Regions from separate parts of the Plantactinospora sp. WMMB334 genome, predicted to be linked through region 2. Evidence: predicted binding sites of a transcription regulator. Region 2 holds the regulator's gene; the other holds the start of a gene.
The links. Region 2 encodes HspR, which represses chaperone genes until heat shock. Its sites were predicted from a motif close to TTGAGTNNNNNNNACTCAA; they were not measured.
Positions count from the first base shown of each region.

Region 1 (4,417 bases), 130 kb from region 2:
TCACCTCGGTCAGTCCCGCCCGGTGCGCGGCGAGCAGCTTCTGCTTCACCCCGCCGATCGGCAGCACCCGGCCGGAGAGGGTCACCTCGCCGGTCATGCCGAACTCGGGGCGTACCGGTCGGCCGCTGGCGAGCGAGGCCAGCGCGGTGACCATGGTGATGCCGGCGCTCGGGCCGTCCTTGGGCACCGCACCCGCCGGCACGTGCAGGTGGATCCGTCGCCCGGCCAGCGCGTTCGGGTCCAGCCCCAGCGCTCTGCCGTTCGACCGGAGGTAGGAGAGGGCGATGTGCGCCGACTCCTTCATCACGTCGCCGAGCTGCCCGGTCAGGGTCAGCCCCGGCTCGCCCTCCATGCTCGTCGCCTCGATGAAGAGCACGTCACCGCCGGCACCGGTCACCGCCAGCCCGGTCGCCACCCCGGGCACCGCCGTCCGCTCCGCCGACTCCGGCGTGAACTTCGGCCGGCCCAGATAGCTGGCCAGGTTGCCGGTGTCGACGCGTACCGGATCGTCGGTCGCGGCGAGCGCGACCGCGACCTTGCGGAGGATCTTCGCGAGTGCCCGTTCGAGCTGGCGGACGCCCGCCTCCCGGGTGTGCTCGGCCGCGATCCGGCCCAGCGCCTCGTCGGAGACGCCCACCTCCTCGGCGGTGAGTCCGGCCCGTTCGATCTGCCGGGGCAGCAGGTGGTCCCGGGCGATCGCGACCTTCTCCTCCTCGGTGTAGCCGTCCAGCGTCACCAGCTCCATCCGGTCCAGCAGCGGGCCGGGGATCGCCTCCACCACGTTGGCGGTGGCCAGGAAGAGCACGTCGGAGAGGTCGAGGTCGACCTCCAGGTAGTGGTCCCGGAACGTGTGGTTCTGCGCCGGGTCCAGCACCTCCAGCAGGGCGGCGGCCGGGTCACCGGCATAGCCTGCCGAGATCTTGTCGACCTCGTCGAGCAGCACGACCGGGTTCATCGAGCCCGCCTCGCGCAGCGCCCGGACGATCCGGCCGGGCAGCGCGCCGACGTACGTCCGGCGGTGGCCACGGATCTCGGCCTCGTCCCGGATGCCGCCGAGGGAGACCCGGACGAACTTCCGGCCGAGTGCCCGGGCGACCGACTCGCCGAGGCTGGTCTTGCCGACTCCGGGCGGGCCGCCCAGCGCCAGCACCGCGCCCGAGCCACGGCCGCCGACGACCTGGAGGTTGCGGGCCGCGCGCCGGTTCCGCACCGCCAGGTACTCCAGGATGCGGTCCTTCACGTCGGCCAGCCCGGCGTGATCGGCGTCCAGCACCTCGCGGGCCTGCCCCAGGTCGGTGTTGTCCTCGGTACGCGTGCTCCACGGCATCTCCAGCACCGTGTCCAGCCAGGTACGGATCCAGCCCGCCTCCGGAGACGCGTCGCTGGCCCGCTCCAGCTTGCCGACCTCGCGCAGCGCCGCCTCGCGTACCTTCTCGGGCAGCTCGGCGGTCTCGACCCGGGAGCGGTAGTCGGCCGAGCCGTCCGGCTCGTCCTCGCCCAGCTCCTTGCGGATCGCGGCGAGCTGCTGGCGGAGCAGGAACTCGCGCTGGGACTTCTCCAGCCCCTCCCGTACGTCGGTGTTGATCCGCTCGGTGACCTCCTGCTCGGCCAGGTACGCCTTCACCCAGCCGACCAACAGGTCGAGCCGGGCGGTCACGTCCGGCGCGGCGAGCAGTTCGATCTTCTGTTCCAGGGTGAGCCACGGCGCGTAGCCGGCCGAGTCGGCCAGCTCGGCGAGGTCGGTCATCCGCTCGACCGCGTCGACGACCTGCCAGGCGCCGCGCTGTTGCAGCAGCGACGTCACGAGTGCCCGGTACTCCCGGGCGAGTTCCTTGGCCCGGCCGGCGGGCGCCGGCTCGGTGATCTCGACGGTCTCGACCCAGAGCGCCGCGCCGGGTCCGGGAACGCCGGAGCCGATCCGGGCCCGGGCCAGGCCGCGCGCCACGGCGGCGGGTTCGCCGCTGGGGAGCCGGCCGACCTTCTCGATCGTGGCGATCACGCCGATGGAGCCGTACTCGCCGTCCACCCGGGGCACGGCCAGAAGCTTCTTGTCACCCGTGGCCCGGGCGGCGTCCACCGCTGCCTGGGTGGTCGCGTCCAGGGTCACCGGGATGACCATGCCGGGCAGCAGGACAGCGTCGGTCAGCGGAAGAACCGGAAGAGTTGCCATCACACACCTGCCATCGATTAGTTGAGCTTGTACGACTCAAGTAACAAACGGTGCCCCATGTTCCGGCATGTGACCCAGGACACGGCGTCGATCGCGGCGGAGCCCCGCGATCAGCCCAGCGGTGCCGTTCCGGCGCGGTGCGGGATGAACCACCCCCGGCGGGCGGCCCGGAGCAGCGCGACGTGCCGGTCCGGGGCCGCCAGCACAGCGACGAGCCGCTCCACGGTCTCGGCGACCGCCAGCACCGGCAGGTCGAGCCCGACCGCGATCCGCTGGTCGGTCCAGCCCGAGAGAAGCAGCCCGAGCACGACCAGCTCCCGCCGGTCGAGCGGGCACCGGCCGCGCGGCACCGGGGCGAGCATCGCCACCACCAGCGGTACTCCGCCGGCGGTGCAGCCCAGCACCACCACCCGGAACAGGCCGTCCCGGACGCCCCAGTCACCGGCGGGCCGGTACGCCGCCCGACCGGCGCCCCGCCCGCTGCGGTGACCGGGCCGGATCGGCCGGACGGGCCAGAGGAACGAGACCGAGCCCCCGTCCCCGGGCGCCTGCTGGTCGACCATGGCGAGCAGCGGCGAGCCGGCCGCCAGCAACGGGTGCCCGGGTAGGCCGCAGAGCGGCAGCGGATCGCCACCGGAGGCCAGCACCACCCCGGCCACCGCGTCGCGCACCACCCCGGCCACCGCGCCCAGCGCCCGCAACGGATCGATGCTGGCGGCGATCCGCGAGGTCAGCGCGCCGATCAGGTCCCGCTCTGCGTCGGTGGGATGGTCCCGATCCTCGGTGCTCAGCACCAGCATGCCGACGTGGCGGCGGTCCGGCGCGAAGAGACCGACCGCCAGCCCCTCCCGGAAACCGGCCGGATAGTAGTAGTCGCTCCAGATCGGGAACTCGGCGGCGGGGACCGGAAGGTCGCGGCCGCGCAGCGGCACGGCCGACTCGGTCAAGCCGGCCTGTTCGGCCTGCTCCGTGACCTCCCCGGTGCCGAAGTAGTTCCGGATCCGGTCGTCGTAGCCGGTGCTGACCACCTCGGCGAAACGCTGGCGCCGGTCGTCGAAGAGGGAGAGCCAGGCCGCCTCGAACGGAAGCGCCCGGTGCAGCAGGACGAGCCACTGCGCCGGACGGTCCGCGTCCATCCGGCTCGCACAGATCGCTCTCGCCTCGCGGAAGATGGTGGAGAGCGAGGAGGTACGGGTCATCGTCTGCCCCGGATCAGCGATCGTGGCACGTAGAGGCCAAGCCGGAGCGCGCGGACGGCGGCGAGGGTGCGGGACGGGGCGACGAGCTTGGCCAGAATGTGTTCGACGTGCGCCGCCACCGTGCGCGGGGCGATCACCAGCAGGTTGGCTATCCGCTGGTTGGACCAGCCGTCGATGAGCAGGCCGAGGATCTCCAGCTCTCGCCGGGTCAGTCCGTGCAGGTCGCCGGGGGGCGAGACCAGCACCACGGCGCGCAGGTGGGCCGGGCTCTGCACCGGGCAGGCGAGCACGCTGATCCGGACGTACCGTCCGTCCGGCGCCGCCGAGTCGTCGCGGCAGAGGAACGCCCCGTACGGCTCCCCGTCGGCGAGACGCTCCGCCGCCGCGCCGAGCACCGGCTCCCCGGTCCGGAGCATCGGGTGCTCCGGCAGCCCGGGGAGCGGGAGCACCCCACCGGATCGGGTCAGCACCACTCCCGCCACCGCATCACGGACGACGGTCGAGAGGGTGGCGACCGAGCGCATCGGGTCGACCGCCTCGGCGATCACCGGGGCCAGCAGGCCGAGAAAATCGCGGGCCGCGTCGGTCGGGTGCTCGGGCGACTCGGTGTGCAGGGCCATGATTCCGACCTGGCGGCCGTCCGGGTTGAAGAGCGCGACGCCGATCCCCTCCCGGAAGCCGGCCGGTGCGAAATGCTCGGTCCAGGAGTACATCTCCGAGGGTGGGATCGGGGCGTCCCGGCCCCGGATCGGATCCCCGTCGCGGTCGAGCCCGAGGAGTTCCACCTCCTCGTAGTGCCGGGGGCCGAGCAGGTGCACCATGGTCGCCTCGCCGTAGCCGACGGCACCGAGCGTCTCGAACCTGAGCCGCTCCGGGTCAAGCACCTGGAGCACTCCCGCCTCGTACGGGACCAGCCGGCGCAACACCGCGAAGATCTCCGCCACCCGTTCCTCGGCGCCGGCCGGCGCCGAGGCCAGCCGCTCGACCTGGGCGGCGATCTCCGCAGCGTACGGTGGCAGCTCGCCCACCTGTCAGCATCCCGACCCTC
Region 1 covers NZ_JBMHME010000002.1:6,880,542-6,884,958, forward strand. Annotated here, with positions in the region: gene lon (endopeptidase La) at 1-2,170, opposite strand, end outside; gene ACN27G_RS29850 (hypothetical protein) at 2,281-3,369, opposite strand; gene ACN27G_RS29855 (LuxR C-terminal-related transcriptional regulator) at 3,366-4,397, opposite strand.
Region 1: the regulator HspR is predicted to act here: its motif matches at 2,192-2,210, upstream of lon (endopeptidase La).

Region 2 (4,417 bases):
AGGTAGTTGTATGACGGAGAAGCCACGAGCCGCTGATCCGGAGACCACCGGGTCGGCGCCGGGTGGCTCCACGCCCGCCGGCCGTGCCGAGGGCACGGTCGGGGAGGGCGTCGTCATCCGGAACAACCGTAAGATCAACTTGACCGGTGGCACCCCGGACTCCGACCGGGAGGCCGGTGCCGGTACCCCGGAGGGGGTCGAGCTGGCGGCGAAGGATCCCAACCCGGACCCGGAGCCGCCGGCCGGAGACGCCGAGCAGGTCCTGTCGGCCGGCGAGGTCGACGACACCGGCTCCACCGGGGCCGCCGGTGCGGTGGACGACGCGGAGTCGGTCGAGGGCGGGCCGGAGGTGGCCGGCGGCGCGACGACCGACCCGGCCGGGGACGCCACCACAGAACCGGACCCGGCCGCTCCGGTCGTCGACGACGCCGAGCTCGCCGAGGTACTGGCGGCGGAGCGGCCGTCGGGGACGGACGGCCCGGTGGTGGACGCCCCGGCCGAGCCCGTCGCCGAGGGCGGCACCGCCGAGGGCGACGGCCCCGGCCCGCTCGGCGCCGAACTGGGTGCGCTCCGGGCCGATCTGGACGAGCGGACCAGGGACCTCCAGCGGGTGACGGCCGAGTTCGCCAACTACCGCAAGCGGATGGACCGGGAGCGGGCCCGGGACGCGGACCGGGCCACCCGGGTGGTGCTGGCCGCGCTGCTGCCCGTACTCGACGACCTGGACCGGGCCCGCGAGCACGGTGACCTGGTCGGGCCGTTCGGCACGGTGGCGGAGCAGCTGACCACGGCGCTGGCGAAGTTCGGGCTGACCCCGTTCGGTGAGAAGGGCGACCCGTTCGACCCCAACCAGCACGAGGCGGTCGCGCACCAGACCTCGGCCGAGGTCACCGAGCCGACCTGCGTCGACGTGCTGCGCCGTGGCTACCAGGTCAACGACTCGCTGCTGCGGCCCGCACTGGTCGCGGTGGCCGACCCGGAGCCGGAGTGAGCGCGCCGGTGCGCCGGAGGGGCCAGGGTGAGCCGGAGCGGGTGTGAACCGGTGGGTCGCGGTCGAGGTGCCATCCGGGTCCCGTCCGTCGGGCGGGCCGGGAGCGGCACCTCGACCGCGCCACGGGGAGAGGAGGTGGCGGACCGATGAGTTCCAAAGACTGGCTGGAGAAGGACTTCTACGCCGTGCTGGGGGTGGCCAGGTCCGCCTCCGCTGACGAGATCAAGAAGGCGTACCGCAAGCTGGCCCGCGAATCGCACCCGGACCACAATCCGGGCGACACCGCCGCCGAGGAGCGGTTCAAGGCCGTCTCCGAGGCGTACGACGTGCTCGCCGACCCGCGCAAGCGCAAGGAGTACGACGAGATGCGCTCGCTCTTCGGATCGGGCGCGTTCCGCCGCAACGCCCGGTCCGGCGGGCCGGGCGGCTATCCGTTCGACGTCTCCGACCTCTTCGGCGGGATGGGGCAGCCGGGCGGTGCGGACGACGGCGACCGCCGGTTCGGCGGTGCGGGCTTCTCCGACCTGTTCAGCTCGATCTTCTCCGGCGGCGGGCCGACCCGGACCCGTGGCCCGGCTCGCGGCCGGGACGTCGAGGCCGAGGTCATGCTGGACTTCGACGATGCCGTACGCGGCGTGACGGTGCCGTTGACACTGCGCGCGCCCGGCGTCTGCGACACCTGTCACGGTGACGGCGCCAAGCCGGGGACGCTGCCCCGGACCTGCCCGCAGTGCCGGGGCGCCGGGGTGGTGACCCGCAACCAGGGCTCGTTCAGCTTCTCCGAGCCGTGCCGGGAGTGCCAGGGCGTCGGCACGATCGTGGACGAGAAGTGCCCGGAGTGCCGGGGCACCGGCGGGGTGACCAAGTCCCGCACGCTCACCGTCCGTTTTCCGGCGGGCGTCGCGGACGGCCAGCGGATCCGGCTCGCCGGCCGGGGCGAGCCCGGTGACCGGGGCGGGCCGCCCGGTGACCTCTACGTGCTGGTCAAGGTCCGCGGGGACGACCTCTTCGGGCGCAGCGGGGACGACCTGACGCTGACCGTGCCGATCACCATCGCGGAGGCGGTGCTCGGGACGGACCTGCGGGTGCCCACCCTGGACGCCCCGGTGACCCTGCGGGTGCCGCCGGGCACGCCGAGCGGCCGTACGCTGCGGGCCCGGGGCAGGGGTGTGGTCCGCCGCGACGGCCAGGCCGGCGACCTGCTGGTGACCGTCGAGATCGTGGTCCCCGAGCAGCTCTCGGCCGAGGCGCGCAAGGCGCTGGAGGAGTTCGCCGCGCAGACCCCGGCGGCGGGACGGGAACATCTGGACGCCCGGGTGCGTCGTTTCAACTGAGCTGTTGGCATCGCGGAGGTGATCAAGGTGGCTGGGGAGTACGTCGTCGTCTCGATCGAGCAGGCGTCCGACGCCAAGGTTCTGATGATCTCGGTCGCGGCGAAGATGGCCGGCATGCACCCGCAGACCCTGCGCCAGTACGACCGGATGGGGCTGGTGCAGCCTGGTCGTGCCCCGGGCGGTGGGCGCCGGTACAGCGCCCGGGACGTCGCCCTGCTCCGCGAGGTGCAGCGGCTCAGCCAGGACGACGGGGTCAACCTGGCCGGCATCAAGCGGATCATCGTCCTGGAGCAGATGGTCGACGACCTCCAGCAGCGGGTGGCCCAGTTGGAGGCCGAGTTGACGGCCGCCTACCGCCGGCTGGCCGAGCTGGAGGCACTGGGCGGCCTGCCACGACGGGACCTCGTGCCGACCACCCGCCCGTCGACGGCGCTGGTCGTCTGGCGCCCCCGCCGCACCGGCGACCCGTCCGCCTGATCTCCTGGCGCCGGCACGCGCCGTCCGGCTGATCTGTGCGCCGACACGCCGTCCCGGCTGGCCGCCGGCGGCCAGCCGGCGGTCGACGGGTTCTGCTCCGGACCCGGCTGTCACTAATCGACCAATCGACGCGTTACCGCCGGCAACTCACCGGATGCTCCGAAAACCATTACTGCGGGTGTTTCACGCACGTTACGTCCGATTCCTGGAATCCGACGGAAGAAGACGTCCTGAAACCATTACCCCGGGATCACCGCCAAGGTTGCACCGTCTATAGCGGGTGACGTCGGATCCGGAGCCAGGTCGGATCCTGGATCTTTCCGTCGCGCACCCTTGAGGTCATGAAGCTTCTTGTCGCCGCGGGCCGGTGCGGACGCGGGCGACGAGGTGCCGAGTAGTGCTCCCGGGCGCCGCGCTCCAGGCGTGGCCCCGCGAATGCCTGCAATGTGAACGAGATAATGATCGTTCCTCTCGAAAATGTGGATGGGACCATGATTACTTAATTGACGACCACGAATGTCTTGACTATGGTGGGCTGCGGGCGCGACCGCATCGCGACGACCGGAAGGAATTACCATGTCCAACGTGATGGCTGTCGGCGGCGTACTCGCGGCACTGCTTGCCCCGACGGCACCCTCCCAGCCTGTGGCGGTCCCGAACGAAAGGATCACCATCAGCGTGGAGACCGTCAACGGCTCGGGCTGCCCCGCGGGGACGGCCAAGGTGAACACCGCAGCCGACAACACGGCCTTCACGATTAGCTACAGCGACTACTTCGTTCTGGCCGGTGCCGGAGCGAAGCCGACCGAATCCCGCAAGAACTGCCAGCTCAGCCTCCGCGTGCAGATCCCGCAGGGCTTCACCTTCGCGGTGACCCAGGTGGACCACCAGGGCTTCGCCTACCTGCAGCGGGGGGCCGACGGCTCGCAGCACTCGCACTACTACTTCATGGGGACCTCGCCGACCACCTCGGTGGCTCACGAGTTCACCGGCCCGTACACCGGCGGGTGGCAGACGACGGACCGGGCCGCAGGGCTGGTCTACGCGCCCTGTGGCCAGGAGCGCAACCTCAACGTCAACACCGAGTTGCGGGTGGACGCCGGGGGCTCCGAGAGTGGCACGAGCTTCATGGCGATGGACCAGAGCCGGGGCAGTGTGCGCAGTGTCTACCACCTCAGTTGGAGGGAGTGCTGATCCAACGCCGCTCCTCGTCGCCTGGCGACGGCTTGCGGGTTTAGCGCGAAATAGGCCCCCCGGGGCGGTCGGTGGAATTGTAGTGTCCATCGGCCGACCCGGGGGGCCCTTACGCTTTCCGGGGCACCGCCCACGTCATTCCCGCCATGCGCAGCTGCACCCATCACAAAGATATTGACGCTGATCAATATAAGGCGCTAAAGTTAATCCACGCGCGCGACATTATCGCAACGATCGGGAGGGAACCCATGATCAGTGTGCTGGCTATTGGCAGCCTCGTTGCCTCGATGCTTGCCGGCCCGATTGTCATCCCGACGGATCCACCCGTAGAGCCTCCGGACCAGAAGATTGAAATCGACGTCATCACCATCAATGGTTCGGGTTGTCCGGCCGGGACCGCGGCGGTGGCCGTCGCTCCCGA
Region 2 covers NZ_JBMHME010000002.1:7,008,726-7,013,142, reverse strand. Annotated here, with positions in the region: gene grpE (nucleotide exchange factor GrpE) at 11-991, shown strand; gene dnaJ (molecular chaperone DnaJ) at 1,138-2,325, shown strand; gene ACN27G_RS30450 (heat shock protein transcriptional repressor HspR) at 2,410-2,802, shown strand; gene ACN27G_RS30445 (DUF4360 domain-containing protein) at 3,379-3,996, shown strand; gene ACN27G_RS30440 (DUF4360 domain-containing protein) at 4,245-4,417, shown strand, end outside.